DNA from 4 places in the Streptomyces rubrogriseus genome. Region 1 is predicted to be linked to each of the others. Evidence: riboswitches for the same ligand, from Rfam matches in the RefSeq annotation. Region 1 holds a riboswitch; each other region holds the start of a gene.
The links. A riboswitch is a leader RNA that binds a small molecule or an ion and turns the genes downstream of it on or off. The one in region 1 is predicted to bind cyclic di-AMP.
Positions count from the first base shown of each region.

Region 2: it holds a riboswitch for cyclic di-AMP, as region 1 does, so the genes downstream of both, rpfA (resuscitation-promoting factor protein RpfA) here and Sru02f_RS33800 (C40 family peptidase) in region 1, are expected to answer to the same signal.
Region 3: it holds a riboswitch for cyclic di-AMP, as region 1 does, so the genes downstream of both, Sru02f_RS34750 (transglycosylase SLT domain-containing protein) here and Sru02f_RS33800 (C40 family peptidase) in region 1, are expected to answer to the same signal.
Region 4: it holds a riboswitch for cyclic di-AMP, as region 1 does, so the genes downstream of both, Sru02f_RS28810 (M23 family metallopeptidase) here and Sru02f_RS33800 (C40 family peptidase) in region 1, are expected to answer to the same signal.

Region 1 covers NZ_CP116256.1:7,542,931-7,550,232, reverse strand. The annotation lists gene Sru02f_RS33825 (ATP-binding protein) at 1-50, shown strand, start outside; gene Sru02f_RS33820 (LuxR C-terminal-related transcriptional regulator) at 47-802, shown strand; gene Sru02f_RS33815 (C40 family peptidase) at 913-1,956, opposite strand; gene Sru02f_RS33810 (hypothetical protein) at 2,264-2,617, shown strand; gene Sru02f_RS33805 (tellurite resistance/C4-dicarboxylate transporter family protein) at 2,595-3,611, opposite strand; gene Sru02f_RS33800 (C40 family peptidase) at 3,638-4,831, opposite strand; cyclic di-AMP (ydaO/yuaA leader) riboswitch at 4,838-5,020, opposite strand; gene pcrA (DNA helicase PcrA) at 5,275-7,302, shown strand, end outside.
Region 2 covers NZ_CP116256.1:733,611-740,912, forward strand. The annotation lists gene Sru02f_RS03190 (nucleoside triphosphate pyrophosphohydrolase) at 1-820, shown strand, start outside; gene Sru02f_RS03195 (cytochrome P450 family protein) at 817-2,118, shown strand; gene rpfC (resuscitation-promoting factor protein RpfC) at 2,262-3,290, shown strand; cyclic di-AMP (ydaO/yuaA leader) riboswitch at 3,474-3,640, shown strand; gene rpfA (resuscitation-promoting factor protein RpfA) at 3,644-4,372, shown strand; gene eno (phosphopyruvate hydratase) at 4,621-5,901, shown strand; gene divIC (cell division protein DivIC) at 5,997-6,479, shown strand; gene Sru02f_RS03220 (DUF501 domain-containing protein) at 6,556-7,152, shown strand; gene Sru02f_RS03225 (Ppx/GppA phosphatase family protein) at 7,149-7,302, shown strand, end outside.
Region 3 covers NZ_CP116256.1:7,726,679-7,733,980, reverse strand. The annotation lists gene Sru02f_RS34770 (GntR family transcriptional regulator) at 1-273, opposite strand, end outside; gene Sru02f_RS34765 (M56 family metallopeptidase) at 441-1,379, opposite strand; gene fahA (fumarylacetoacetase) at 1,713-2,960, opposite strand; gene Sru02f_RS34755 (HAD family hydrolase) at 3,424-4,233, shown strand; gene Sru02f_RS34750 (transglycosylase SLT domain-containing protein) at 4,257-4,748, opposite strand; cyclic di-AMP (ydaO/yuaA leader) riboswitch at 4,753-4,921, opposite strand; gene Sru02f_RS34745 (polyprenyl synthetase family protein) at 5,603-6,613, shown strand; gene Sru02f_RS34740 (LolA family protein) at 6,872-7,302, shown strand, end outside.
Region 4 covers NZ_CP116256.1:6,407,090-6,414,391, reverse strand. The annotation lists gene Sru02f_RS28825 (DNA gyrase/topoisomerase IV subunit A) at 1-1,956, opposite strand, end outside; gene Sru02f_RS28820 (M16 family metallopeptidase) at 2,292-3,644, shown strand; gene Sru02f_RS28815 (M16 family metallopeptidase) at 3,641-5,029, shown strand; cyclic di-AMP (ydaO/yuaA leader) riboswitch at 5,221-5,385, shown strand; gene Sru02f_RS28810 (M23 family metallopeptidase) at 5,398-6,150, shown strand; gene Sru02f_RS28805 (GntR family transcriptional regulator) at 6,271-6,966, shown strand; gene Sru02f_RS28800 (HPr family phosphocarrier protein) at 7,145-7,302, opposite strand, start outside.

The DNA.
Region 1 (7,302 bases):
GCGGCACGGAGGTCGAACTGGAAATGGAGAGGGCGGAGAAGACGTCATGAGCGACCCGACCGAGGCGAACGGAACGGCGGGAACGGCGGGGGCGGGCGAGGCGGCCGGGCCCGCGCAGCCGGCCGGTGACGGCGCGGGGGAGCGCCGCGTACGCGTGGTGCTCGTCGACGACCACCGCATGTTCCGCACCGGCGTCCAGGCCGAGATCGGCCAGACCGCCGTGACCGGGGTCGAGGTCGTGGGCGAGGCCGCCGACGTCGACCAGGCCGTCACCGTCATCACCGCGACCCGCCCCGAGGTCGTCCTCCTCGACGTCCACCTCCCCGGCGGCGGCGGGGTCGAGGTACTGCGCCGCTGCGCCCCCCTGATGAGCGACACCGAGCGGCCCGTCCGCTTCCTCGCCCTCTCCGTCTCGGACGCGGCGGAGGACGTGATCGGGGTCATCCGCGGCGGCGCCCGGGGCTACGTCACGAAGACCATCACCGGCACGGACCTGGTCAACTCCGTCTTCCGGGTCCAGGAGGGCGACGCCGTCTTCTCCCCGCGCCTGGCCGGCTTCGTCCTCGACGCCTTCGCCTCCACCGACGCCCCGCCGGTCGACGAGGACCTCGACCGCCTCACCCAGCGCGAGCGCGAGGTGCTGCGCCTGATCGCCCGCGGGTACGCCTACAAGGAGATCGCCAAGCAGCTCTACATCTCGGTCAAGACCGTCGAGTCCCACGTCTCCGCGGTGCTCCGCAAACTCCAGCTGTCCAACCGGCACGAACTGACCCGCTGGGCGACGGCACGCCGGCTGGTGTGACCGACGGACGGCGGCGACCGCATGCGGTTCCCTCCCCCCGGAGGTGTGTCGAGGCCGTCGGACTGTCGGCGTAGCTCTTGCCGCGGTTCCGGGCATCCCGGGTCGGAGGGTCACGCCACCCGCGCAGCCCCCGCGAAGGGCATCTCGTCGACCGGGGCGACGCGGACCGGGGCCGACGGGTTCGGGGCGTGGATCATCCGGCCGTCGCCGACGTAGATGCCGACGTGGCTGATGCCGGAGTAGAAGAAGACCAGGTCGCCCGGGAGGAGTTCGGACCGTGCGACGCGGCGGCCCGTGTCGATCTGGGCGTAGGTGGTGCGGGGGAGGGAGATGCCGGCGGCGCGGTAGGCGGCCTGGGTGAGGCCCGAGCAGTCGAAGGCGTTCGGGCCGGTCGCGCCCCACACGTAGGGGCTGCCGAGCTTCTGGTAGGCGTAGGCGACGGCCGCTGCCGCGCGGGAGTTGGGGGCCTGGGACGAGGGGGACAGGTCCTCCCGGGGGCCCGGCGCCGAGCGGGAGGCCCGGTCGCCGACGTCGGCGCGGTCCTCGGTGGTCAGCCGGGACAGCAGGCGGCGCGCCTTCTCCAGCTTGCCGGTGACGGTCTCGCGGTGACGTTTCAGCTCGGCCCGGCGCGACTTCAGCGAGGCCGCCTCGACGCGGGCGGCGCCGCGCAGTTGCTCGATGCCGCGGAGTTCCTTGCGTACGCGACCCACCTCGGCCTGCTGCCGGCTGCCCGCGCGCTCGGCCAACGCGGCGCCGTCGAGATACCGGTCCGGCTCGGAGGAGAGCGCCAGTTGCAGGGCCGGGTCGAGGCCGCCGCTGCGGTACTGCGCGGCCGCGACCGAACCCAGCGCCTCCCGCGCCGAGTTCAGCCGGTCCTCCTTGCGGGCGGCCTCGTCGCGCAGGTCCTCCAGGCGCCGTTCGGCGGCGTCCGCCTTCTCCTTCGCGCCGTTGTACTTCTCCGTGGCCACCTCGGCCTCCTGGTAGAGCTTGTCCACCTTGGCCCTGACCTGCGCCGCCGTCGGCTGCGGATCGGCGTGCACGGTCGTCCCGCCCAGGCCCGTCGCGGTGGCCGCACCCGCGAGGGTGATCGTGGCCGCCGTACGGGCTCTGCCGCCGCCCTTCGCGCGCTGTCGCGGCCTGCGGTGCGTTCCCACCTGCGATCCACGTCCTTCCGTACGACTCGACTCCGGCGGCGCCGGGTCGGCTCCGGTCCGTTCCGGCTGCCTGGGCCAGGACGCTAGGCGCGTCGGTAACGGTCCGGTGACGGGATGCACGGAAGTGGCGGCAGGGGATCGGGCGGCGACCGCATGTGATCGGCAAGCCCTCCGAGGCCCGGCGGCTTCACGCGGGGTGATGACCGATATGCCGGACCGGGGGCGGGTGGGGGACGTGAGCTGTTATGGGAGTGCCGGGGCGGGCCGGTGTCCGGGCGTGTCGGCCCCCTCATTAGGCTCCGGCCTCATGGACGTACTCATCCACCTCTTCGTCGGCCTGCACATCATCGGTATCGCCTCGCTCCTCGGGGGCTTCCTGACCCAGATGAAGGCGATGGGCCAGGGCGCGGCCCGGTTCACCCCCGCGATGCTGCACGGCGCGCTGACGATGCTGGTCACCGGTGCCGTCCTGGTCGGTCTCAACCAGGCCCAGGACTACTCCGTCGACAACGTCAAGATCGGCGTGAAGCTCGCCGTACTGATCGTGATCCTCGGCCTGGTCTACGTGAAGCGCGACGAGGAGAAGGTGGAGAAGCCGCTGTTCGGCCTGGTGGGCGGGCTGACCCTGGTGAACGTCTTCATCGCGGTGCTGTGGACCTGACCGCCGCCCCGGAGCCCGCTGCCGCGGACCGCAGCCCGGAGCGGGCCCGGAGGACCGCTCCCGTCGCGACCGCCAGCCATCCGGCCACCGCGATCCACAGCAGCGCCCGGCCGGGCGCGTCCAGCCACGGGACGTCGACGGCGGCGGCCACCGACAGGGTCGCCGCAGCCGTCATGCCGAGCGGGAAGACGGTCGACCAGCGGCGCACGTCGTAGCGCAGACGGGGCCAGGCGATCTCGGCGGCCAGGAGCACGGCGTACCAGGCGAGGTCGAGCGTGAGCAGCAAGACGGTCACGTCGTGCAGGACGGCCTGGTCGTCGGCGTTCCACAGGTACATGCCGGTCCCGGCCGCCGCGAGCAGCTTGGCACCGGCGAGCGCGGAGATGGCGAGCGCGCCGCCCGCCACCCAGTGGTCCCCGGAACCCCGGGCCACCTGCCGCAGGTCGAAGCGGAACAGCGCGATCAGGTAGAGCACGATCCCCAGCCAGAACGGCACCAGCGCCGCGTGCGCCAGCCACGGCGTCGAGGTGGCCGCGGCCAGTGTGGCGGCGAGCACGGTGAGCCCCTCCGTGGCCACGCAGCCCAGGAACACCGCCCCCGGCATCCGCCGCCCCCAGTGCTGCACCACCAGGAACAGCAGCCACGGCCACAGCAGGGCCGCGAGCGCCAGCAGCACCGCCGCCAGGAGCGTCCAGCCGAGCAGCGAGAACCGCGTGCCGAGCACGGTCGTCGCGGCGACGGCGGTGAGCGCCCCCGGCGTCCCCGCCCGCTTCACCCACTGGGCGTGATCGGCCAGCAGCAGGTAGACGAAGTTCGCCGCCAGTATCAGCCAGGCGGCGCAGGCCAGGGCGAGGGCGATCCGCGACAGGACCTCGCGGCCCGTCAGATGCAGGGCGACCGACACGATGCCGGTCGCCATCACCGCGGCCCCGGCCGCCGGTGGACGCTGCGCCCACCAGGTGCGCAGCGCGGAGGGATGGGTGGCCGATGACATGCGCCCGATGCTAAGTACCTCGCCGATCAGGCCGGGCGCACCACGCTGTAGATCGAGGACTCGCCGTCGTAGAAGATCGACTCCTCGCGGACGTACGCGCCCGGCTTCGGGGCGTGGATCATCATGCCGTCGCCGATGTACAGGCCGACGTGGCTGATGTCGTCGTAGAAGAAGACCAGGTCACCGGGTTGTGCCTGGGAGACGGAGACGGTCGTGCCGACGTTGACCTGGTCGTAGGTGACGCGCGGCAGTGTCACGCCGGCGGCCTTCCAGGCGGCCTGGGTGAGGCCCGAGCAGTCGTAGGAGCCGGGGCCCGTGGCGCCCCAGACGTACGGCTTGCCGATCTGGGCGCGGGCGAAGGCGATCGCCTTCTCGGCCTTGGTGCCGGTCGAGGTGCCCGGTGTCGACGAGCCGGAGTCCGACGAACCGGTGCCGTCGGAGGTCCCCGAGGACCCGGAGCCGCTCTCCTGCTGCCGGGCGGCCTCCTCCCGGCGCTCGCGCTCGGCCTCCTCGTGCGCCGCCTGCTGCTTCGCCAGCTCGGCGGCCTTGCGGGCGGCCTCCTGCTGCTTCTGCTTCTCGATCGCCGCCAGCCGGGCCTTCTCCTCGGCGGTCAGCTCCGAGAGCAGCTCCCGCGCGGTGGCGAGTTTCCTCTGGACGGTCGACTTGGCCGTCTTGAGGTCCTTCTGCGAGTCGGTGAGCGTCTCGAGGCTCTCGGTGGCCTCCCGGCGCTTCTTCATCGTCTCGGACTGCTGTGTGACGTAGTCGTCGACGGCGGTCTTCTGCCGGCCGGTGAGCCGGTTCATCAGCTGGTTCTGGTCGAAGTAGTCCTGCGGCGAGTCCGCGAGCAGCAGCGTCGCGGTCTCCGGGACCGAGGCGCCCGTGCGGTACTGGGCGGAGGCGAAGGAACCCAGCTCCTCGCGCGCGTCGTTGAGCTTCTGGGTGCGCCGGGCGACGTCGTCGAGGAGGGTGTCGACCTTCTTGCGCTGTTTGGTGGTCTTCTCCTTGGCCGCGTTGTACTTCTCGGTCGCCGACCCGGCCTGGCGGTAGAGGTCGTCGACCTTCTTCTCGACCTCTTCGAGGGTCGGCCGGTCGTCCGACGGCGTGGCGTTCGCCGTCTGGGACAGCAGGGCGACGGACGTGAGGGCCGCGGTGGCGAGGGCCGGGGTCCGTATGCCCGCGACGCGGGGGCCGGTGGGACGCGACTTGCGGTGCGACGCCAAGGAGGCGACTCCTTCCAGTGCTCCGCCTACCGGGTTAGCTGTCGGGTTCGGGCGGTGTGATGCGGAAGGGTTGCCCTACGGCGAGTCCGTCCCTCATGGAGGGCGGTGTCGCCGATTCACCCCAAAGTTCTCGGTTGGGTCCCCGGCTCCGGCTGCCGTGCGGCGTACCGGACTCGGCGGAGGCCGCGCGGCCCGGCGAGGTTCGCCGGAGGGGGTCGAGCGGCCTGCCCCGCACCGTAGCCAACTCGTGTGGCCGCTGTGAAGGTTGGTGGGTGATATGCCCGATACATTTTCGTGACCTTCTGCTCGGGTGTCTCCGGGCCGGTCGCGGGCGTCACTCTTCGTGGTTCCGCTGGTCGCGGGGCGTGTCCGCGCCGGGAGGCGGTGGGCATTTTCCGGGGTGGCACCGGGTTGTCGGTGGGGCGCCCTAGACTCGGAGAGCGATGAGCAGCCTCTTTGACGACAACTTCCTGGCGAGCCTCCAGACCCCCCGCGGTCACGAGGAGGAACCCCCGCCGCCGCCCGAGGACGATCACGGACCGGAGCCGGTTCCGCACGATCTGTTCGGCGGGAAGTTCGACGCGCCCCCGCAGCGGGACACCCACTACCGGGACGGCGCCCCGCGCCCCGCCCTGGACGCCGCGGCCCTCCTGGAGGGGCTGAACGAGAACCAGCGGGCCGCCGTCGTCCACTCCGGCTCCCCGCTGCTCATCGTGGCCGGTGCCGGCTCCGGCAAGACCCGCGTGCTCACCCACCGCATCGCCCACCTGCTGGCCGAGCGGAACGTCCACCCGGGCCAGATCCTGGCGATCACCTTCACCAACAAGGCCGCGGGCGAGATGAAGGAGCGCGTCGAGCAGCTCGTCGGCCCGCGCGCCAACGCGATGTGGGTGATGACCTTCCACAGCGCGTGCGTGCGCATCCTGCGCCGCGAGTCGAAGAAGCTCGGCTTCACCTCGTCGTTCTCGATCTACGACGCCGCCGACTCCAAGCGGCTCATGGCGCTGGTCTGCCGCGACCTGGACTTGGACCCCAAGCGCTTCCCGCCGAAGTCCTTCAGCGCGAAGATCAGCAACCTGAAGAACGAGCTGATCGACGAGGAGGACTTCGCCGCCCAGGCGGCCGACGGCTTCGAGAAGACCCTCGCCCAGGCCTACGCCATGTACCAGTCGCGGCTGCGCGAGGCGAACGCCCTCGACTTCGACGACCTGATCATGACGACGGTCAATCTGCTGCGCGCTTTCCCGGACGTCGCCGAGCACTACCGCCGCCGCTTCCGGCACGTCCTGGTCGACGAGTACCAGGACACCAACCACGCGCAGTACGCCCTGGTGCGCGAGCTGGTCGGCGTGCCCTCGGAGCACCCCGTCGACGTGCCGCCGGAGGCCGAGGTGCCGCCGGCCGAGCTGTGTGTGGTGGGCGACGCCGACCAGTCGATCTACGCCTTCCGCGGCGCCACCATCCGCAACATCCTCCAGTTCGAGGAGGACTACCCGGACGCGACGACGATCCTGCTCGAGCAGAACTACCGCTCCACCCAGACCATCCTCAGCGCCGCCAACGCGGTCATCGAGCGCAACGAGTCCCGCCGCCCCAAGAACCTGTGGACCAACCAGGGCAGCGGCGCCCGGATCACCGGGTACGTCGCCGACACCGAGCACGACGAGGCGCAGTTCGTCGCCGACGAGATAGACCGCCTCACCGACGCGGGCGAGGCCAAGGCCGGGGACGTCGCCGTCTTCTACCGGACCAACGCCCAGTCCCGTGTCTTCGAAGAGGTCTTCATCCGCACCGGCCTGCCCTACAAGGTCGTCGGCGGCGTCCGCTTCTACGAGCGCAAGGAGGTCCGGGACGTCCTGGCCTACCTGCGGGTGCTGGCCAACCCGGAGGACTCGGTGCCGCTGCGCCGCATCCTCAACGTCCCCAAGCGCGGCATCGGCGACCGCGCGGAGGCGATGATCGACGCCCTCTCCCAGCGCGAGAAGATCAGCTTCCCGCAGGCGCTGAGGCGCGTCGACGAGGCGTACGGGATGGCCGCGCGCTCCGCGAACGCCGTCAAGCGGTTCAACACGCTCATGGAGGACCTCCGTACGATCGTCGAGTCCGGCGCCGGACCGGCGACCGTCCTGGAGGCGATCCTCGAACGCACCGGGTACCTCGCCGAGTTGCAGGCCTCCACCGACCCCCAGGACGAGACCCGCATCGAGAACCTCCAGGAACTCGCGGCCGTCGCCCTGGAGTTCGAGCAGGAGCGGGCCGAGGGCGAGGAGGCCGGGACGCTGGCCGACTTCCTGGAGAAGGTCGCGCTCGTCGCGGACTCCGACCAGATCCCGGACGAGGAGGACGGCGACGGCGTCGTCACCCTGATGACCCTGCACACCGCCAAGGGCCTGGAGTTCCCGGTCGTCTTCCTCACCGGCATGGAGGACGGCGTCTTCCCGCACATGCGCGCCCTCGGCCAGGCCAAGGAG
Region 2 (7,302 bases), 6.8 Mb from region 1:
GCTGCCCTACCTGCGCGAGGCGGGGATACGGGTCGAGGAGACGGCCCCGACCGCCGAGGAACTGGTGGACGACTGCGCCGGCGGCCGTACCGCGGTGGTCGTCGCGACCGGCGAGGGCGAGCCCGCGCTCACCGACTCACTGGCCCGTCTCGCCGGCTCCGGACGGGTCCGGATGCCCGACCTCGAGCTGCTCCCCGCCTCCTACGACCTCCCGGGCGCCCGCCTCCTCGACCTCGTCCAGGTCATGGACCGCATCCGCCTCGAATGCCCCTGGTCCTCGCAGCGCACCCACAAGGGGCTGGCCAAGTACGCCATCGAGGAGGCGTACGAACTCGTCGAGGCCATCGAGGACGGCGACCGCGACGAGCTGCGGGAGGAGCTGGGAGACGTGCTCCTCCAGGTCGTCTTCCACGCCCGCATCGCCGAGGAGGACCCCGACGCCCCGTTCTCCGTGGACGACGTGGCCGGCACCATCGTCGACAAGCTCGTCCACCGCCACCCGCACGTCTTCGGCGACGAGACGGCCGACACCCCCGAGGAGGTCCGCGCCCACTGGCTGCGCACCAAGGCCGCCGAGAAGCAGCGCACCTCGGTCACCGAGGGCGTCCCCCTCGGCCAGCCCGGCCTGGCCCTCGCCGCCAAGCTCCACTCCCGGGTCCGCACCGCGGGCCTCGACGTCCCGCTGCCGACCGGCGAGGGCATCGGCTACGACCTGCTCGCCCTCGCCGCCCGCGCCGAGTCCGAGGGCACCGACCCCGAGGCGGCCCTGAGAGCGGCAGCCCGCGCCTACCGGGACGCGATCCGGGCGGTCGAGGGATGACCGGCAGCTCTTCCGCCCCGGTCCCCGAGCTGTTCAGCTGGGAGTTCGCGAGCGACCCTTACCCCGCCTACGCCTGGCTGCGCGAGCACGCCCCCGTGCACCGCACCCGGCTGCCCAGCGGAGTGGAGGCGTGGTTGGTCACCCGGTACGCCGACGCGAAAGAGGCGCTCGCCGACCCGCGGCTGTCCAAGAACCCGGCGCACCACGACGAGCCCGCGCACGCCAAGGGCAAGACCGGCATCCCGGGGGAGCGCAAGGCCGAGCTGATGACCCATCTGCTCAACATCGACCCGCCCGACCACACCAGGCTGCGACGACTGGTCAGCAAGGCGTTCACGCCCCGCCGCGTGGCCGAGTTCGCGCCCCGGGTGCAGGAGCTGGCCGACGGTCTCATCGACCGGTTCGCGGCCACCGGCTCCGCCGACCTGATCCACGATTTCGCCTTCCCGCTGCCCATCTACGCCATCTGCGACCTGCTCGGCGTCCCCCGCGAGGACCAGGACGACTTCCGGGACTGGGCGGGCATGATGATCCGTCACCAAGGGGGCCCGCGGGGCGGCGTCGCCCGGTCGGTGAAGAAGATGCGCGGCTACCTCGCCGACCTCATCCACCGCAAGCGCGCCGCGCTGCCGCCCGAGCCCGCCCCCGGCGAGGACCTCATCTCCGGTCTGATCCGCGCCTCCGACCACGGCGAGCACCTCACCGAGAACGAGGCCGCGGCCATGGCCTTCATCCTGCTCTTCGCGGGATTCGAAACCACCGTCAACCTGATCGGCAACGGCACCTACGCGCTGCTCACCCACCCCGGGCAGCGGGAGCGGCTGCAGACCTCGCTGGCCGCGGGGGAGCGCGGCCTGCTGGAGACCGGCGTCGAGGAACTTCTGCGCTACGACGGCCCGGTGGAGCTGGCCACCTGGCGCTTCGCCACCCGGCAGCTGACCATCGGCGGCCAGGACGTCGCGGCCGGCGACCCGGTCCTCGTCGTCCTGGCCGCCGCCGACCGGGACCCGGAGCGGTTCACCGACCCGGACACCCTGGACCTCGCCCGCCGCGACAGCCAGCACCTCGGGTACGGCCACGGCATCCACTACTGCCTCGGCGCCCCGCTCGCCCGGCTGGAGGGCCAGACGGCGCTGGCCACGCTGCTGACCCGGCTGCCGGACCTCCGTCTCGCCGCCGACCCGGCCGAACTCCGGTGGCGCGGCGGCCTCATCATGCGAGGTCTGCGCACCTTGCCCGTCTCGTTCACGCCGCCCGCGTCATCGGCCGGCAACGGTCCGTCGCCGACGCAAAAGTGACACGCGCTCACCTCTGTGATCTTCACGTGATCTGCGCGGCATGAACTTGTGACAAGCGATGATCTCCCTATACGTTCACGGATCAGCGTGGTGTCGAGCGTCATCCGCCGCGCGGTCCCCGTCGTCTCGTGAAAGGTCGTCGCATGCTCTCCGGGAACGGTCGTCACCGCCGCCCCCGCCAGGCACCCGCACTGGTCGTCGCCGCCGGAGTGACCGGCTCCGCCATCGCGATCCCGCTGCTCGGCGCCACCGGCGCGCACGCGGCCGACTCGGCGAACTGGGACCAGGTCGCCGAGTGCGAGACCGGCGGCGCCTGGAGCCAGAACAGCGGCAACGGCTACTACGGCGGCCTGCAGCTGTCCCAGGAGTCCTGGGAGCAGTACGGCGGTCTGGACTACGCCCCCAGCGCCGACCAGGCCAGTCGCTCCCAGCAGATAAGAATCGCCGAGAAGATACACGCGGCCCAGGGCATCGCCGCCTGGCCGACCTGCGGTCTGCTCGCCGGCCTGGGCAGCGGCTCCGGGGGCACGGGCGACGGCTCCGGCACGGCCGGTGACGGGGCGTCGGAAGGTTCGGACGCCTCGGGGGAGCAGGACACCACCAAGTCGTCCGAATCGCCCGCGACCACCGAAACGCCCGAGTCGTCCCAGTCATCCGAGTCGTCCGGCTCGTCCGAGGCGCCGGAGTCGACGTCCGGGGCGTCCTCTTCGTCCCCCTCGCCCTCTTCTTCGCCGTCTTCGTCGTCTGACACCCCGTCCGACGGTTCGAGCGGGGCGTCGGGCGACTCGTCCGACGGTGCGGACCAATCCGCCAAGCCGGACACTTCCGCCGAATCCGACCCCTCCGGCAGTGCCGAACGGCAGGGCACCGAGGGCTCGTCCGGCTCCGGCAAGCACCGCGGCGGCAGCGCGGACGAGGGTGCGACGGGAGAGGGCCGTACGGACCCGACGTCGGGCCGGCACGCCTCGCGCGACGGTGGCGAGCGAGAGGCCGGGGACGGGCGTTACGTCGTCCGCACCGGCGACAGCCTCTGGGCCATCGCCGACTCCCTTGACGTCGACGGCGGGTGGCACGCGCTCTACGCCGACAACGAGGCCGTCGTCGGCGCCGACCCCGACCACATCCTGCCCGGTCAGACGCTCACGGTCACGGGCGAATCGGGCGAAAAGTAGGGGGAGTTCGCGTCACGGTTAGAGACCGTATGTCCCTTTTGGATCTCGTGAGAGATAGGTCTCAGAAGCCGTGATCGTCTTTGAAAATCCGCGGAGCGCGTGTCTACGGTCATGACCGCTCGCCACCGCGGGCCCCGACAGCCGCAACGCCGAATCCTGCCAGCGGCCGTACGGGAACAGTCGTCGCGTCAAGCGCCGCAGGCAGGAGCGGGGGACCCAAGGTAAGCGCCGCACCGGGCAGTTGAGCCGGAGCGGCTAGGGGTGAAGCCGAGTTCCGGGAGGAACCCGGCCGGGCAACTCAACCGGCCCGAACCCGACAGCTCACCTCGCAGGCGTCGGTGAGGGGATCAACCATGCTGTTTTCCGGCAAGGGCAAGCACCGTCGCCCGTCCAAGGCCACCCGTGTCATCGCCGTCGCCGGCGTCACCGGTGCCGCCGTCGCCGCCCCGCTGATGGCGGCCGGCAACGCCTCCGCCGCCACCGCGTCCGAGTGGGACGCCGTCGCCCAGTGCGAGTCCGGCGGCAACTGGTCCATCAACACCGGCAACGGTTACTACGGCGGTCTGCAGTTCTCCGCCTCCACCTGGGCCGCCTACGGCGGTACGCAGTACGCCTCCACCGCCGACCAGGCGAGCAAGTCCCAGCAGATCCAGATCGCCGAGAAGGTGCTCGCCGGCCAGGGCAAGGGTGCCTGGCCGGTCTGCGGCACCGGCCTGTCGGGCGCCGCCTACACCGGTGGCGGCTCCGAGGACAGCGGCTCCGGCAGCTCCGAGGGCTCGCAGAGCCAGAGCAGCGGCTCCACCGCCGAGCGCTCCACCGAGCAGAAGGCCTCCCGCTCCGCCGAGCGCCCGGCCGCCGAGCCGAAGGCCGAGAAGCCCGCCAAGAAGACCGTCACCACCCCGACCGGCAAGAAGGTCGAGAAGGGCGACGGCGAGTACAAGGTCGTCAAGGGCGACACCCTCAGCTCGATCGCCGAGGAGCACGACGTCAAGGGCGGCTGGGCGAAGCTGTTCAAGCTGAACGACGACATCGTCGACGACGCCGACCTGATCTACCCGGGCCAGCAGCTGCACCTGAAGTAAGCGGCGGCGGTCCCGCGACTCCCGCCCCGGTGCGTGTTCCCCCGTACGCACCGGGGCGGGACTTTTCATGTTCCGCCTTTGTTCCGTTCTGAAACAATTTACTCTCGGTTCTGTCCAGCGGGTGGGCGATCGGCTGGCCGATCGCCCGGAGCCGGTTAGGCTCGGTCCCGCAGAGCCGTCGCGGTCCCGCGGGACCGCGACGGACCGAAGCGCCACAGTGAAGCGTCACATTGAAGAAGGAGATGCTCGTGCCGTCCATCGACGTCGTCGTAGCCCGGGAAATCCTGGACTCCCGAGGCAACCCCACGGTCGAGGTCGAGGTCGGCCTCGACGACGGCAGCACGGGTCGTGCCGCCGTTCCGTCCGGCGCCTCCACCGGTGCCTTCGAGGCCATCGAACTGCGTGACGGCGACCCGAGCCGTTACCTCGGCAAGGGCGTCGAGAAGGCCGTGCTGGCCGTCATCGAGCAGATCGGCCCGGAGCTGGTCGGCTACGACGCCACCGAGCAGCGCCTGATCGACCAGGCCATGTTCGACCTGGACGCCACCGACAACAAGGGCTCGCTCGGCGCCAACGCCATCCTCGGCGTCTCCCTCGCCGTCGCCCACGCCGCCTCCGAGGCCAGCGACCTGCCGCTCTTCCGCTACCTGGGCGGCCCGAACGCGCACCTGCTGCCGGTGCCGATGATGAACATCCTGAACGGCGGCTCGCACGCCGACTCCAACGTGGACATCCAGGAGTTCATGATCGCCCCGATCGGCGCGGAGTCCTTCTCCGAGGCGCTGCGCTGGGGTGCCGAGGTCTACCACACCCTCAAGAAGGTCCTGAAGAACAAGGGCCTGGCCACCGGCCTCGGCGACGAGGGCGGCTTCGCCCCGAACCTGGGCTCCAACCGCGAGGCCCTCGACCTCATCCTCGAGGCGATCAAGGAGGCCGGCTACACCCCCGGCGAGCAGATCGCCCTCGCGCTCGACGTCGCCGCGTCCGAGTTCTACAAGGACGGCTCCTACTCCTTCGAGGGCAAGGAGCGCACCGCCGCCGAGATGACCGAGTACTACGCCGAGCTGGTCGAGGCGTACCCGCTGGTCTCCATCGAGGACCCGCTGTTCGAGGACGACTGGGACGGCTGGAACACCATCACCGCCAAGCTCGGCGACAAGGTGCAGCTGGTCGGCGACGACCTGTTCGTCACCAACCCGGAGCGCCTGGCCCGCGGCATCGAGGAGAACTCGGCCAACGCCCTGCTCGTCAAGGTCAACCAGATCGGTTCGCTGACCGAGACCCTGGACGCCGTCGAGCTGGCCCAGCGCAACGGCTTCAAGTGCATGATGTCCCACCGCTCCGGCGAGACCGAGGACGTCACCATCGCCGACCTGGCCGTCGCCACCAACTGCGGCCAGATCAAGACCGGCGCCCCGGCCCGCTCCGAGCGCGTCGCCAAGTACAACCAGCTGCTGCGCATCGAGGAGATCCTCGACGACGCCGCGGTGTACGCCGGCCGCAGCGCCTTCCCGCGTTTCAAGGGCTGACGGCCCGGTAGAAGGCAGCGTCGTACGTACGTCCCCGTATCCGGTCCCGTACCGTGTGCGGGGACGTACGCGCGTGCACGGGAGGCGGAGACCAGATGGCCGTGAAGGACCGGGACCGTTTCTCCACCGCGACCAGGATCCGGATCATCGGGGAACAGACCGCGGCCCGGGTCTACCGCTCGCAGACCAAGCGCCAGGCCCGGCGCTCCCGGCTGACCGGCCGGGCCGCGCTGCTCGCGATGGTGCTCTGCTCGCTCGTCGTGGCGCTCGCCTACCCGATCCGGCAGTACGTCGCCCAGCGCGCCGAGATCGCCGATCTCCAGCGGGAGCAGCGGGAGACCCGGCAGCGGGTCGAGGACCTGCGCGACCTCAAGGCCCGCTGGCAGGACGACGCCTACGCCGAGCAGCAGGTCCGGCTGCGGCTGCACTACGTGATGCCGGGGGAGACGGGGTTCGTCGTCGTCGACCCGGAGGCGGCCGAGCAGACCCGCGCCCGGGCCGGCGCCGCCGACCGCCCCTGGTACCAGAACGTGTGGGACGGGGTCGACAAGGCCGACGCCGTCGCCCGCCGGCAGTGAACCCACCGCTCCGGCCGCTCCGACCGCTCCGACCGCTCCGGCAGTGACTCAACAGGAAGACCAGCAGAAGACAGTCATGCAGACTCCCCCGCCGACCACCCCGCGCACCGAGCCGACCGACGCGGACGTGGCGGCCTTCAAGCAGCAGCTCGGACGTCCGCCGCGCGGACTGCGGGCCATCGCGCACCGCTGCCCGTGCGGACAGCCCGACGTGGTGGAGACGGCACCGCGGCTGCCCGACGGCACGCCCTTCCCCACGCTGTACTACCTGACGTGTCCGAAGGCGGCCTCCGCCATCGGCACGCTGGAGGCGAACGGGGTGATGAAGGAGATGACCGAGCGGCTGGCCACCGACCCGGAGCTGGCCGCCGCCTACCGCGCCGCGCACGAGGACTACATCCGGCGCCGCGACGAGATCGAGGAGCTGACCGGCTTCCCGAGCGCGGGCGGCATGCCGGACCGGGTGAAGTGCCTGCACGTGCTGGTCGCCCACTCGCTGGCCGCCGGCCCCGGCGTCAACCCGCTGGGCGACGAGGCGATCGCGATGCTGCCCGAGTGGTGGCGCAAGGGCCCGTGCGTGACGCCCACCGAGCAGACCGACGAGACCGGCCGGACTGACCGGGCCGAGCAGACCGACGAGTCCGGCCGGACCGGCCAGGAGGACGCCCAGTGACCCGTGTCGCCGCCGTCGACTGCGGTACGAACTCCATCCGGCTGCTGGTGGCCGACGCCGACCCGGCCACGGGCGAGCTGACCGACCTGGACCGCCGCATGACCATCGTTCGGCTCGGCCAGGACGTCGACCGCACCGGTCGGCTCGCGC
Region 3 (7,302 bases), 180 kb from region 1:
CGTGCCGATGCCGGGCTGCCGGGCCACGAGGCCTTCGGCGCGCAGGAGGTCGAGCGCCTGGCGGACGGTGTTGCGGGTGGTGTCGTAGTCGGCGGCGAGGGTGGCCTCGTGGGGGAGGGTGCCGTCGGTGAAGGCGTCGTCGAGGAGCTGGCGGCGGAGCAGGTCGGCGAGTTGCCGGGCCCGGTCGGCGCGCAGCCGGCGCCGCGTGCGGTGGGCTGCGACGGTGGTCGCGCCCTGGCCGGCGTGGTCTCGGATGCGGTCGGTGGGCGGCATGGCTGGAACCATACCTATCCGGTCGGATTAGTGGTGTTGCTGGAATGTTGCGCCACCGGGAGCTCCGCCGGTCGTGGGGGTGAGCTGGGGTTTCTGCGGCGGGTGGGGGAGTTCTGCCACCAGGGTGCGCCGGCGTGTGCGGGGTGGGCCCGGTCGTGGGGGTGCGGCTAGGCCAGGGCGGTCAGGCCCGGGGCGAAGGTGATGAGGAGGGGGATGAGCGGGACCAGGGCAGCCGTTGCCGTGGTCAGGGCCCGGTGGCGGCGCGGCAGGCGAGGGCGGGGTTCCAGGAGGCGGTCGACGCGTTCGCCGAGGAGGCGGTGGCTGGAGGCGCAGGAGAGGACACCGCGGTGCTGGTTCAGCTCGATCAGGGCCAGCGCGGTGGTCAGGTGGCCGCAGCGGCGGGAGGCGGTGTCGTCGGCCGAGAGCTCGACCAGCCGGTGGGTCTGGTCGCAGAAGTGGGCGAAGAGCGGCACGCTCGGGAAACCGGTGGCCAGGGCGGTCGACAGGTGCAGCAGCCAGTCGTGGCGGGCCCGGGCGTGGCCGCGCTCGTGGGTGAGCACGGCGTCCAGCTGATGGTCGGTGAGGCGGTGCAGGGCACCGGTGGTGACGATCAGCTGGGGCGGGCTGCCGGGCATCCACCAGGCGTCCGGGTACTCGTCCTCCAGGACCAGCAGCGGACCACGGGCCGCCGGGAGCCCGGCGGGCAGGTCGGGGGCGCGCTCGCGCAGGTGGGCGCGGGACCGGGCGCGCCGCCGGCGGGCCTCGACCAGCTCGCGGGCGAGCATCGCGGTCGTCCAGGCCGCGCCGGCCGCCAGCAGCAGGGTGAGGGCGGCCGCCCAGACCGGGCCGGCGGAGAGGTTGTACGCCGCGGTCACCGCGGGTGGCGCCGGGGCGAAGAGCTGGGCGCGGACGGTCCCGAAGACGGCGGTGGCGCCGAGGGCGAGTGCCGTCAGGCAGCACAGCAGCACCGTCGCGACCAGGCACTGCCACACCCACAGCCCGACCACGGGATCCCGCTCCGGCCACGCGGAACGGGTCAGCGCGCGGGGCACCGGCACCGCGGCGGTCACGGCGACGACGAACAGCAGGAGCAGGCAGACGGTCATGCCACTGGCTCCGGATCCTGGTCGAAGGATGGGCGGATCTGGCCGTACATGGGTGGTGCTGGCCGTACAAGGGGTGGTGCTGGCCGTACAGGGGTGGTGCTGGGCCGGGCCGTGCGCGCGCACACCGCCCGACGCCAGTATGACGGGGCCGGGCGGTGCGAGTCAGGTGTCGGCGGACACCGATTCCAGAACCTGGGCGTACGGACCGCGGGCGTACGGACCTCGGGCTTACGGACTGAGGGCGTACGGACGTTGAGCGTACAGACCTCGGGCGTAGGGGCCTCGGGCGTACAGGCCCCGCACCCCCTCGGCCGTGGCGTCGCGCGCGTACCGTCAGACGCCCTGCCCGACCCCCCGGCCGACCACTCGCCCGGTCACCTCTCCCAGCCCCACCCGGACACCGTCCGGGCCCGGGGCCCAGGCCGACAGGGTCACCACGTCGCCGTCCTCCAGGAACGTCCGCTTGCCGTCGGGGAGTTCCAGCGGGTCGCGGCCGTTCCAGGTCAGTTCGAGCAGCGACCCCCGCTCCCGCTCGGTGGGCCCGCTCACCGTGCCCGAGCCGTAGAGGTCGCCGGTGCGCAGCGAGGCTCCGTTGACCGTCATGTGGGCCAACTGCTGGGCGGCCGTCCAGTACATGGTGGAGAACGGCGGCTCGGAGACGACGTGGCCGTTGACGGCGACGGAGATCCGCAGGTCGTAGCCGCCGGGATCGTCCTGGTCGGTGTTCGTGTCGTCCAGGTAGGGCAGCAGCTCGTGCGTGCGCTCGGGCGGCGCCACCCGGGCCTCCTCCAGCGCGTCCAGCGGGGTGATCCACGCCGACACCGACGTGGTGAAGGACTTGCCGAGGAACGGACCGAGGGGGACGTACTCCCAGGCCTGGACGTCCCGCGCGGACCAGTCGTTGAGCAGGCAGAGCCCGAAGACGTGCTCGCGGAAGTCGCCGAGCGCGACCGGACTGCCCAGTTCGGACGGCACACCCACGACGAAGCCGACCTCCGCCTCGATGTCGAGCCGGACGGACGGGCCGAAGACGGGTGCGGCGTCGGCCGGGGGCTTGCGCTGCCCCGACGGGCGCACGACGTCCGTGCCCGAGACGACGACCGTGCCGGAGCGGCCGTGGTAGCCGATCGGGAGGTGCTTCCAGTTCGGGGTGAGGGAGTCGGCGGCGTCGGGGCGGAAGATCTGGCCGACGTTGCGGGCGTGGTTCTCGGAGGCGTAGAAGTCGACGTAGTCGGCGACCTCGAAGGGCAGGTGCAGGGTCACCGACGACAGCGGGTGGAAGAACGGCTCCAGGGTCTCGCGGTGGGAGGGGACCGTCACCCACGCCGTCAGCGCGCGCCGCACGTCCGACCACGCCGTGCGCCCGGCCGCCAGCAGCGGGTTGAGGGTGGGCTGCGCGAGGAGGGCCGCGTACGGCGAGCCGAGCGCGTGGGCCGCCGCCCCCGCGTCGAGGACGTGGTCGCCCAGCCGGACGCCCACCGTCCGGTCCGTCCGGTCGAGCGAGCCGGGGATCGAGAACACGCCGTACGGAAGGTTGTGCGGGCCGAAGGGGTCGCCCTCGGGGACATCGAAGGGGGGCATCGGGTGCTGCCTCGCTTTCGTGCTCGCCATGTGCGCCGTGCGCGCCGTGTGTGCCGTTGCGTGACGGCGGCTGTACTGGGTGTGTCAAGTGTGCCGGGTGTGTCAGGTGTGCCGGGTGTGCCGTTGTGTCACGTGATCGGGGTGCGTCACGTGACGCACGCGGTCCGGCCACACGTTACGGGTGACGTGCCGCTCTTGGGCAGTACCGCCGAAGGCGGCGGCGCCCGGTCCGGGTTCGGGGGCGGAAGGCACCACGGGGAGCACCCGGCGGGCAGGTAGCGTGCGATGCCGCCGCCAACCGGTGCACAGGCCCTGAACGGGCTTTAGCCGATGATGTATCAGGTTTCGGACATCCTCGGGCGTCGTCGTGCAACGCCGTGCGGGTTCGAGCGCACTCGCTACGCCCTCGCTCGGAAGCGGTCACGGGTGAGTCGGACGGGTGCGGTGTCCGTATTCTCTGATCATGGACCGCACCGCGTATTCACTCGTCGCCACCGACCTGGACGGCACGCTGCTCCGAGGCGACGACACCGTCTCCGACCGGTCGCTGGCCGCGCTGGCGCGGGCCGCCGGGGCGGGTGCGCGGCACCTGGTGGTGACGGGGCGCCCGGCCCCCCGGGTGCGCCCGCTGCTCGACCGGCTCGGCTGCACGGGGCTCGCGGTGTGCGGACAGGGCGCGCAGGTGTACGACGCCGGCGCGCACCGGATGCTGTGGTCGGTCACCCTGGACCGGGAGCTGGCCGAGACCGCGCTCGGCAAGATCGAGGCCGAGGTGGGCCAGGTGCACGCGGCCGTGGACCAGGACGGCGTCGACGGGCTGACACTCATCGAGCCGGACTACCTGATGCCCCACCCGACGCTGCCCGCGGTGCGCGTCGAGCAGCGTGCGCAGCTGTGGTCCAGGCCGATCAGCAAGGTGCTGCTGCGCCACCCCGAGCTGACCGACGACGAACTGGCGGCGACGGCTCGCGCGGTGGTCGGTTCCCTCGCGACGGTCACCATGTCGGGGCCCGGCACGGTGGAGCTCCAGCCCTGCGGCATCACCAAGGCCACCGGTCTGGCGCTGGCCGCCGAGCACCTGGGTCTGGAGCGGCGGCGGACGATCGCCTTCGGGGACATGCCCAACGACATCCCGATGTTCCAGTGGGCGGCCCACGGTGTGGCCATGGCCGGCGCGCACCCCGAACTCAAGGCGGTGGCCGACGAGGTCACCACGACGAACGAGGACGACGGCGTGGCCGTCGTCCTCGAGCGGATCTTCGGTACCTCTTAGGCGAGGTTCGGGCGGCGTACGGCTCAGTACGCGCTGAAGACGTTGTCCATCGAGCCGTAGCGGTCGGCCGCGTAGTTGCAGGCGGCGGTGATGTTGGCGACCGGGTCGTACGGGTCCCAGGAGGTGCCCTCGACGTGGTACGCCTGGAAGGTCGGGTCGATCACCTGGAGCAGGCCCTTGGACGGGGTGCCGTTGATGGCGTTGATGTCCCAGTTGTTGATGGCGAGCGGGTTGCCGGAGGACTCACGCATGATGTTGCGGTGAATGCCCTCGTAGGTCCCGGGGATGCCGTGCTGGGCCATGATGTCGAGCGACTCGCGGATCCAGCCGTCGAGGTTGTCCGGGTAGGCCGTGGCCGCCGTGGTGGCGGTCGTGGCGGCGGCCGGGGTGGCCGCGGAAGCGGTGGTGGCGCCGATGAGCGGCAGCGCGAGCACCGCGGCACCGGTGCCGGCCACGGCGAGCTTGCGGGCGAGGCGGCTGGTGCGGGCGTGACGGTTCTGACCGTTGGCAGACATGCGGTGTCCCTCTCCTTACGCCTACGAGGTGAGCTGTCGGGTTCGGGCGGGGAGGTGCCCGGCCGTGCCCTGACGGGTACGGCTTCACCCCGAGCCGCTCCGGTGGTGACCGGTGCGGCGACTTACCTGGGTCCCCCGCTCCTGCCTGCGAGTTTGTTGGGTGGATGACTGTGCGACGGGCGGTGGCAGGATTCGGCGTCCACCCGACAGGCCGGGAACGTATGCGAGAGCACATGTCCGGAACAAGTGCAGGAATCACCCAACATGCCTGTTGACCTTGGTCTGAGGCCTATATGGCTCTTGATCCTTTGCTGCTGCCAATCCCCAACTGGCTTGCGGGGCAAAGGGAGGGCACAGGTTCCGGCCGGGTTGCCTGTAGGTCGTCCGGAGTGAGCCAACTCACTGGCTTCAACAAGCACGGCAAATGGGGCATTAAGCCCAACTGGGAGCCAACCGGCCGCGGGTGGGGACGGCTTCGGGTGTCGGGCGGGGAGGGGTGGGAAGCGGGGAAGGGGAGAGGGCGGTGGAGGGGTGGCGCATAAGGAGGGGGCGGGCGTGTCGATCGGGTGACGTTCTCGAAGTGCGGGCCGTTGGGAGGAGTGATGGGATCTTCGGTGGCGGCTCCGGCCCGTTCGCCCTCCGGCTCCGGCTCGTCCCCTCTGGCGATATCAATCAAAATCTGCTCATATCACCTGATCAAAAACATACCGTTAATGATCCGATACCGACCAGCCTGTAACGGTGGGCGCTAGCGGTGATCGAAACGTGACCGGATACGCTGACTTGAGTGGTGGCAGCGACCTATCGACAAACCAGGTAATCGCCAGTAGACACCAGCAGACAGGAGACCCCTCGTGACCGTCGTCGGGCCGTTCGGGCTGAGCGTGCGGGACCAGGCTCTGGAAGCCGATGTCCAGGCCGGATTGGTTGCTGTCGAGGAAGGGTTGCTTGAGGCAACCAAAAGCGAGGTGCCGTTCATCACGGAGGCCGCCCAGCACCTGGTGCGGGCCGGCGGGAAACGGTTCCGGCCGCTGCTGGTGATGCTCTCGGCCCAGTTCGGTGACCCCTACGCCCCCGGGATCGTGCCCTCGGCCGTGGTCGTGGAGCTGACCCACCTCGCCACGCTGTACCACGACGACGTGATGGACGAGGCCGCCGTGCGGCGCGGGGTGCCCAGTGCGAACACCCGCTGGGACAACTCGGTCGCGGTCCTCACCGGCGACTTCCTGTTCGCCCGCGCCTCCCAGATCCTCGCCGACCTCGGACCCGAGGCGGTCCGCGTCCAGGCCCTCGCCTTTGAGCGGCTGGTCACCGGTCAGATCCTGGAGACGGCCGGCCCGCAGGACGGCCGCGACCCGGTCGACCACTACCTAGACGTGCTGGGCGGCAAGACGGGCTCCCTGGTGGCGGTCTCCTGCCGGTTCGGCGCGATGATGTCCGGCGCCGACGAGACGGTGGTGGACGTCCTCACCCAGTACGGCGAGCGGCTCGGCGTCGCCTTCCAGCTCGCCGACGACGTCCTGGACATCGCCTCCGACTCCGACGAGTCCGGCAAGACGCCCGGCACGGACCTGCGCGAGGGCATCCCCACCCTGCCCGTGCTGCGGCTGCGCGAGCGGGCGGCCCGGCTGGGACTCGCCGAGGACCTCGCGCTGTGCGAGCTGCTCGACTCCGACCTGAGCGACGACGCGCGGCACGCCGAGGCGCTGCGCCTGCTGCGTGCCCACCCCGCGCTGGAGCAGGCCCGCCGGGACACCGTCCGGTACGCGGAGGAGGCCCGGGCGGCGCTGGCCCCGCTGCGCGAGTGCGACGCGAAGGCCGCGCTGGTGGAGCTGTGCGACGCGGTGGTCCACCGGGCCGGCTGACCGCCCTCCGCGGTCCGTCGCCGCCTGCGCGGTCCGCGCCGGCCCCTACGGGGCGGGGGAGTCGGCGCCCCTGCGTGTCATCCCGCAGGAGTAGGCGGAGTTGAGCCCGCGGTCTGACGCTTGTGCTCCGGCGATTTGGTCAGATGGACACCACGGAAAAACACCAATCCTCACCGATTCGGGTGAGAATGGCGGCTCACGGGTGAACGAGTGCGAGGTCGCGAGACAGCCGCCGCCGACGACGGAGGTAGGGCACACATGGCACCGATCGATTCCGACGACAACACGACCGCCCGGGAGGGCGAGGAGCTGCGGGCCGGACGGCGCAAGGCCGCGCGGTACGTCGTCCCGGTCGCGGTGATGGGAGTGGCGGCCGCGACGATCGGGCTCGTTCCCGCGCTCGCCGACTCCGGCGACCCCGACCTGCCGAAGGTCACGGCGGAGCAGCTCATAGAGAAGATCGCCGAGTCGGACGTCCAGCAGCTGTCCGGCACGGTGCGCATCAACACCGACCTGGGTCTGCCGGACCTCGGCGGGCTGGAGAGCGGCCTGATGTCCGGAATGTCCGGAGGTCCGGGCTCCGGCGGGGATGGCGAGGGCTCCGCCGCCGACCCCTCGGCCAAGCTCACCGAGCTGGTGTCCGGCAGCCACACGCTGCGCGTCGCGGCCGACGGCCCCGACCGGCAGAA
Region 4 (7,302 bases), 1.1 Mb from region 1:
GAGGGTGATGACCTCCAACTCGTCCTTGTTGGACGGGTAGTCGGGCACCACCCGCTTGACGACGCCCTGTTCCGTGCCGAGCGCCAGCCCCGGCGAGGACTCGTCCAGCGTGGTCAGGCAGACGACGTCCTCGTCGTCCTCCAGGGACACGAACTCGGCCAGCGGCGCGCCGCCCGCGAGATTCGGCGTCGGCATCGCCTCCGGGAGCTGGGGCAGGTCCACCACGTTCACCCGCAGCAGCCGCCCGCCGGACGTCACCACGCCCACTTCGCCGCGCGCGGTGGCCGGCACCGCCGAGACGATCAGATCGTGCTTGACGCGCTTGGCCCCGGCCTCCGTGACGAGAGGCTCGTCGTTCGCGGTGCGGGCCAGCAGGCCCGTCGACGACAGCAGCACCCGGCACGGGTCGTCCGCCACCTGGAGCGGCACGGCGGCGACCGGGGCGCCGCTCGACTCCAGCAGAGTCGTACGCCGGTCGGTGCCGAACTTCTTCGCCACCGCCGCCAGTTCGGCCGAGACCAGCTTGCGCAGCTCCGCGTCCGAGTCGAGGATCCGGGTCAGCTCCTCGATCTCGGCGTTCAGCCGGTCCTTCTCGGACTCCAGCTCGATGCGGTCGTACTTGGTGAGCCGGCGCAGCGGCGTGTCCAGGATGTACTGAGTCTGGACGTCGCTCAGAGAGAACCGCTCCATCAGGCGCTGCTTGGCCTGCGCGGAGTTCTCGCTGGAGCGGATGAGGCGGATGACCTCGTCGATGTCGACCAGGGCGGTGAGCAGGCCCTCCACCAGGTGCAGCCGGTCGCGCTTCTTGCTGCGGCGGAACTCGCTGCGGCGCCTGACGACGGTGAAGCGGTGGTCGAGATAGACCTCCAGCAGCTCCTTGAGGCCCAGGGTGAGGGGCTGGCCGTCGACCAGGGCGACGTTGTTGATGCCGAAGGACTCCTCCATGGCCGTCAGCTTGTAGAGCTGCTCCAGGACCGCCTCGGGCACGAAGCCGTTCTTGATCTCGATGACCAGGCGCAGTCCGTGGGCGCGGTCGGTGAGGTCCTTGACGTCCGCGATGCCCTGGATCTTCTTCGCGCCGACCAGGTCCTTGATCTTCGAGATGACCTTCTCCGGGCCGACCGCGAAGGGCAGCTCGGTGACGACGAGACCCTTGCGGCGGGCCGTCACCGTCTCCACGGACACCGTCGCGCGGATCTTGAAGGTGCCGCGGCCCGTCTCGTACGCGTCCCGGATGCCGGGCAGGCCGACGATGCGGCCGCCGGTGGGCAGGTCGGGGCCCGGCACGTGCTTCATCAGCGCGTCCAGGTCGGCGTTCGGGTACCGGATCAGATGCCGGGCAGCCGCGATCACCTCGCGCAGATTGTGCGGCGGCATGTTCGTGGCCATGCCGACCGCGATGCCCGAGGCGCCGTTGACCAGCAGGTTCGGGAAGGCGGCGGGCAGGGCCACCGGCTCCTGCTCCTGGCCGTCGTAGTTCGGGGCGAAGTCGACGGTGTCCTCGTCGATGGACTCCGTCATCAGGCCTGCGGCCTCGGCCATCCGGCACTCGGTGTACCGCATGGCGGCCGGCGGGTCGTCGTTGCCCAGCGAGCCGAAGTTGCCGTGGCCGTCCACCAGCGGCACCCGCATCGAGAACGACTGGGCCATGCGGACCAGGGCGTCGTAGATCGACGCGTCGCCGTGCGGATGCAGCTTGCCCATGACCTCGCCGACGACGCGGGCGCACTTCACGTAGCCGCGCTCGGGCCGCAGGCCCATCTCGTTCATCTGGTAGACGATGCGCCGGTGCACCGGCTTGAGGCCGTCGCGGGCGTCCGGCAGCGCACGGGAGTAGATGACCGAGTACGCGTACTCGAGGAAGGAGCCCTGCATCTCGTCGACGACGTCGATGTCGAGGATCTTCTCCTCGTACGAGTCGTCGGGCGGCGGGGTCTTCGTACTACGGCGGGCCATCGCTGCCGGCTCCTTGCTGAAGCGTGAACGGTGATCTGACGCCGTCCATTGTGGACTGCGGCACTGACAGCGACCGACCAGGACCCGTCACGGGCTGCCGGCCCGGCGCTGCCCGCAGGGTACGCCCTCGTCCCGGGGTGCCGTCCGCGCAGCCGTCTCCGGCGGCCCGTCAACCGCGTTCTCGCTCTCGGCGTACGAGGCCCGGGAACTCCACCGGCCGCCCGCACGCTTGCATACAGTGGCAGGACCGGCGGAATTCCGCAGTTCCGCCCATGGATTCCACCCGGTGGTTCACCCAGTGACTCCACCAGGATCTCGCGATCGAAGGGACGTACATGCCCATGGGTCACACGGCCACAGCCCAGGCAGGCTCCGGCGGCCTGACAGCGACCGAGCACCGCCTGGCCAACGGCCTGCGCGTGGTGCTCTCCGAGGACCACCTGACCCCGGTCGCGGCGGTGTGCCTCTGGTACGACGTCGGCTCGCGCCACGAGGTCAAGGGGCGCACCGGCCTGGCTCACCTTTTCGAGCACCTCATGTTCCAGGGCTCCGCCCAGGTCAAGGGCAACGGCCACTTCGAGCTGGTGCAGGGCGCCGGCGGCTCGCTCAACGGCACCACCAGCTTCGAGCGGACCAACTACTTCGAGACCATGCCCGCCCACCAGCTGGAGCTCGCCCTCTGGCTGGAGGCCGACCGCATGGGCTCCCTGCTCGCCGCCCTGGACGACGAGTCGATGGAGAACCAGCGGGACGTCGTCAAGAACGAACGCCGCCAGCGCTACGACAACGTCCCCTACGGCACCGCCTTCGAGAAGCTGACCGCCCTCGCCTACCCGGAGGGCCACCCCTACCACCACACGCCGATCGGCTCGATGGCAGACCTGGACGCGGCGACCCTGGAGGACGCGCGCGCGTTCTTCCGCACCTACTACGCGCCGAACAACGCGGTGCTCTCGGTCGTCGGCGACATCGACCCCGAGCAGACACTCGCGTGGATCGAGAAGTACTTCGGCTCCATCGCCTCGCACGACGGCAAGCAGCCGCCCCGGGACGGCGCGCTGCCCGACGTCATGGGCGGGGAACTGCGGGAGGTCGTCGAGGAGGAGGTCCCGGCCCGCGCCCTGATGGCGGCCTACCGCCTGCCGGAGGACGGCACGCGCGCGTGCGACGCGGCCGACCTGGCCCTGACCGTCCTGGGCGGCGGCGAGTCGTCCCGCCTGTACAACCGGCTCGTCCGCCGCGACCGCACCGCCGTCGCCGCCGGGTTCGGCCTGCTCCGGCTCGCCGGGGCGCCCTCCCTGGGCTGGCTGGACGTGAAGACGTCCGGCGACGTCGAGGTGCCGGTCATCGAGACGGCCATCGACGAGGAGCTGGCCCGCTTCGCCGAGGAGGGCCCCACGGCCGAGGAGATGGAGCGCGCCCAGGCCCAGCTCGAGCGCGAGTGGCTGGACCGCCTGGGCACGGTCGCCGGCCGCGCGGACGAACTGTGCCGGTACGCCGTCCTGTTCGGCGACCCGCAGCTCGCCCTCACCGCCGTGCAGCGGGTGCTCGAGGTGACCGCGGAGGAGGTCCAGGAGGTCGCCAAGGCCCGCCTGCGCCCCGACAACCGCGCGGTGCTCGTCTACGAGCCCACCGCCCCCGCCGACGAGACCGACGCCACCGACGAGAACGAGGAGGCGGCCAAGTGACCGAGCTCGCCACCATGGAATTCCACGCCCAGCCGCAGGCCGGCGAGCCCAAGCCGTGGGCGTTCCCCGCCCCCGAGCGCGGCAGCCTCGACAACGGCCTCACCGTGCTGCGCTGCCACCGCCCCGGCCAGCAGGTCGTCGCCGTCGAGGTGCTCCTCGACGCCCCCCTGGACGCCGAGCCGGCCGGTCTCGACGGCGTCGCCACCATCATGGCGCGCGCCTTCTCCGAGGGCACCGACAAGCACTCCGCGGAGGACTTCGCCGCCGAGCTGGAGCGCTGCGGCGCCACCCTGGACGCGCACGCCGACCACCCCGGCGTCCGGCTGAGCCTGGAGGTGCCCGCCTCGCGCCTCGGCAAGGCACTCGGCCTGCTCGCCGACGCCCTCAGGGCGCCCGCCTTCGCGGACGGCGAGGTCGAACGGCTGGTGCGCAACAGGCTCGACGAGATCCCGCACGAGCTGGCCAACCCCTCCCGGCGTGCCGCCAAGGAACTCTCCAAGGAGCTGTTCCCGGCCGACGCGCGCATGTCGCGCCCGCGCCAGGGCACGGAGGAGACGGTCGAGGCCATCGACGCGGCGGCCGTACGCGCCTTCTACGAGCGGCACGTCCGCCCCGCCACGGCCACCGCGGTGGTCGTCGGCGACCTCACCGGCGTCGACCTGGACGCGTTGCTCGGCGACACCCTGGGCGCCTGGACCGGCTCGGCCGCCGAGCCGCGTCCCGTGCCCCCGGTGACCGCCGACGACCGGGGCCGGGTCGTCATCGTGGACCGTCCCGGCGCCGTCCAGACGCAGCTGCTGATCGGCCGCACCGGCGCCGACCGGCACGACCGCGTGTGGCCCGCGCAGGTGCTCGGCACCTACTGCCTGGGCGGCACCCTCACCTCGCGCCTGGACCGCGTCCTGCGCGAGGAGAAGGGCTACACCTACGGTGTGCGGGCGTTCGGCCAGGTCCTGCGCTCCGCGCCGGACGGCACGGGCGCCGCGATGCTCGCCATCAGCGGATCCGTCGACACCCCCAACACCGGTCCCGCCCTGGAGGACCTGTGGACGGTGCTGCGCAAGCTGGCCGCGGAGGGGCTCACCGACGCCGAGCGCGACGTGGCCGTGCAGAACCTGGTGGGCGTGGCGCCGCTGAAGTACGAGACGGCGGCGGCCGTGGCGAGCACGCTGGCCGACCAGGTCGAGCAGCACCTGCCCGACGACTTCCAGGCCACGCTCTACCGTCAACTGGCCGCCACGGGCACCGTGGAGGCCACCGCGGCGGTCGTGAACGCCTTCCCGGTGGACCGTCTCGTGACGGTCCTGGTCGGCGACGCGGCGCAGATCAAGGAGCCCGTCGAGGCCCTCGGCATCGGCGAAGTCACCGTGGTGGCGGCCGAGTAGCGGCACGCGCGCGCGGCGGCCCCGGTGACCGGTGTGTCACCGGGGCCGCCGTTTGTCCGGATTGGGGGAGTGGTTGCTCGTCTGCCCTGTGGCGTGCGCTACAAAAAGCCTGTTGCGTTTGAGGATTGAACGCAGCCGCGTTTAGCGTCGTCCGGGCTGTTCGTCAGGCAGTGCGCCGCATCCGCGGCACCGGACAGTCATCGCCGAGTCCCCGTACGGCGCGAGCCAGGGGAGCCGGGGACCCATCGAAGTCCCTGGGGTGAATCGGACGCCCGCGCGCACCGCGAGGGGGTCCGTAGGAGACCTTCCACCTCCGAACCCGTCAGCTAACCCGGTAGGCGAGAGGGAAGGAAAGGACAAGCCTCTACATGGCGTTCACGCGCGCCACCGGGAAGCACCGCCGTCCCAGTCGGGTGCACCGCACCACCGCCCGCGCGGCGGGTGTCGCGGCCCTCGCCACCACCGGCGTGGTCGGCACCCTCGCGGCTCCGGCGCTGGCCGCCGAGCCCGAGGTGGAACAGACCGGGCTCACCCCGGTCGTCACCATCGGCGACTCCATAGCCGACGAGATCGACGCCCAGGCCCTCGCCCAGAAGCAGGCGGCCGCGGACGCCGCCGCCCGCGAGGCGGCCCGCGAGCGGGCGGCCGAGGCGGCCAAGGAGGCGCGCGAGGCCAAGGAGCGCGCCGCGCGGGAGGCGGAGCGCGAGCGCCTCAACACCTTCGTCGCGCCGATCACCGCCTCGTACGTCTCCACCGCCTACCAGGCCGGCAGCTCCCTGTGGTCCTCCGGCAGCCACACCGGCATCGACTTCCACGCCTCCAGCGGCACGTCCGTGCACTCCGTGGGCGTCGGCACCGTCGTCGAGGCCGGCTGGGGCGGCGCGTACGGCAACCAGGTCGTGATCAGGATGCACGACGGCACGTACACCCAGTACGGGCACCTGTCGTCCATCGGCGTCTCGGTCGGCCAGTCGGTCGAGCCCGGCCAGCAGATCGGCGTCTCGGGTGCCACCGGCAACGTCACCGGACCGCACCTGCACTTCGAGGCCCGTACCAGCCCCGAGTACGGCTCGGACATGGACCCCGTCGCCTATCTCCGCTCCCACGGAGTGAACGTCTGACGAAAAAGCCCCGGCTTCCCGAGTCGGGGCTTTTTGTATTCCATGCCGGCTTGATTGGCCTAGAGTCGCTGAAAGCGCGTCCATCGTCGACGTTTCTGGGGATCAAGGCGGAGGTCGGTCATGCGTATTCCGGCACATTCGGTGTGCACGGCGATTCGGGACGACATCGTGACCGGCGTCCACGGACGCGGGAGCCGGCTCACCGAGGAGATCCTCGCCCGCCGTTACGGCGTCTCCCGCGTCCCCGTCCGCGAGGCCCTGCGCACGCTGGAGGCGGAGGGCTTCGTGGTGACCCGGCGGCACGCGGGCGCGTGCGTCGCGGAACCGACCCGGCGGGAGGCCGCCGACCTGCTGGAGACCCGCACGCTCCTCGAGCCGCTCGGCGCCTCCCGGGCCGCGCGGCGGCGCACCGACGCACACCTCAAGGTGCTGCGCGGCCTGGTCAGGCTGGGGCAGGAACGGGCCGGGCGGGGCACCGTGGACGAGCTGCGCTCCCTGGGCGGCTGGTTCCACGAGACCCTCGCCAGGGCGGCGGACAGCCCCTCCCTGACCGCGCTGCTGACCCAGCTCCGCCACAAGATCGCCTGGATGTACGTCGTGGAGGCACCGGTCGGACCGGTGGAGCACTGGGCGGAGCACGCGGCGATCGCCGACGCCGTGGCCCGGGGCGACGCCGAACGCGCGCGGGCGCTCATGACCCGGCACATCGAGCGGTCGGCGTCCGGGTACCGGCTCCGGTTCGCCTCCGGCGGCGCGACGGCAGAGCGTGTGAGGAATACGCAACATTCCGTAAACACCGCGAGCCCGCTCCGGTAACACAGGTTCCGTATACAAAAGCGGGGGAATTCCGGCGGCTATTTCTGCCGTCCCGAACGTGCAGAAGCAGAAGCAGAAGCAGAAGCAGAAGCAGAAGCAGAGGCAGAAGCGGAAGCGGAAAAGGAGAAAGGCCCGCCCGGTGGTCCCGGCGGGCCTTTCGGTGCTGCTGTCCCGTCCGTCAGACGGTCTCGGGAAGCTCCTCGAGCCCCTCGGCGACCAGCTTCGCCAGCCGCTCCAGGGCCGCCTCCGCGCCCTCGGCGTCGGACGCGAGGACGATCTCCTCGCCCCCCTGGGCGCCGAGGCCGAGGACGGCCAGCATGGAGGCCGCGTTGACGG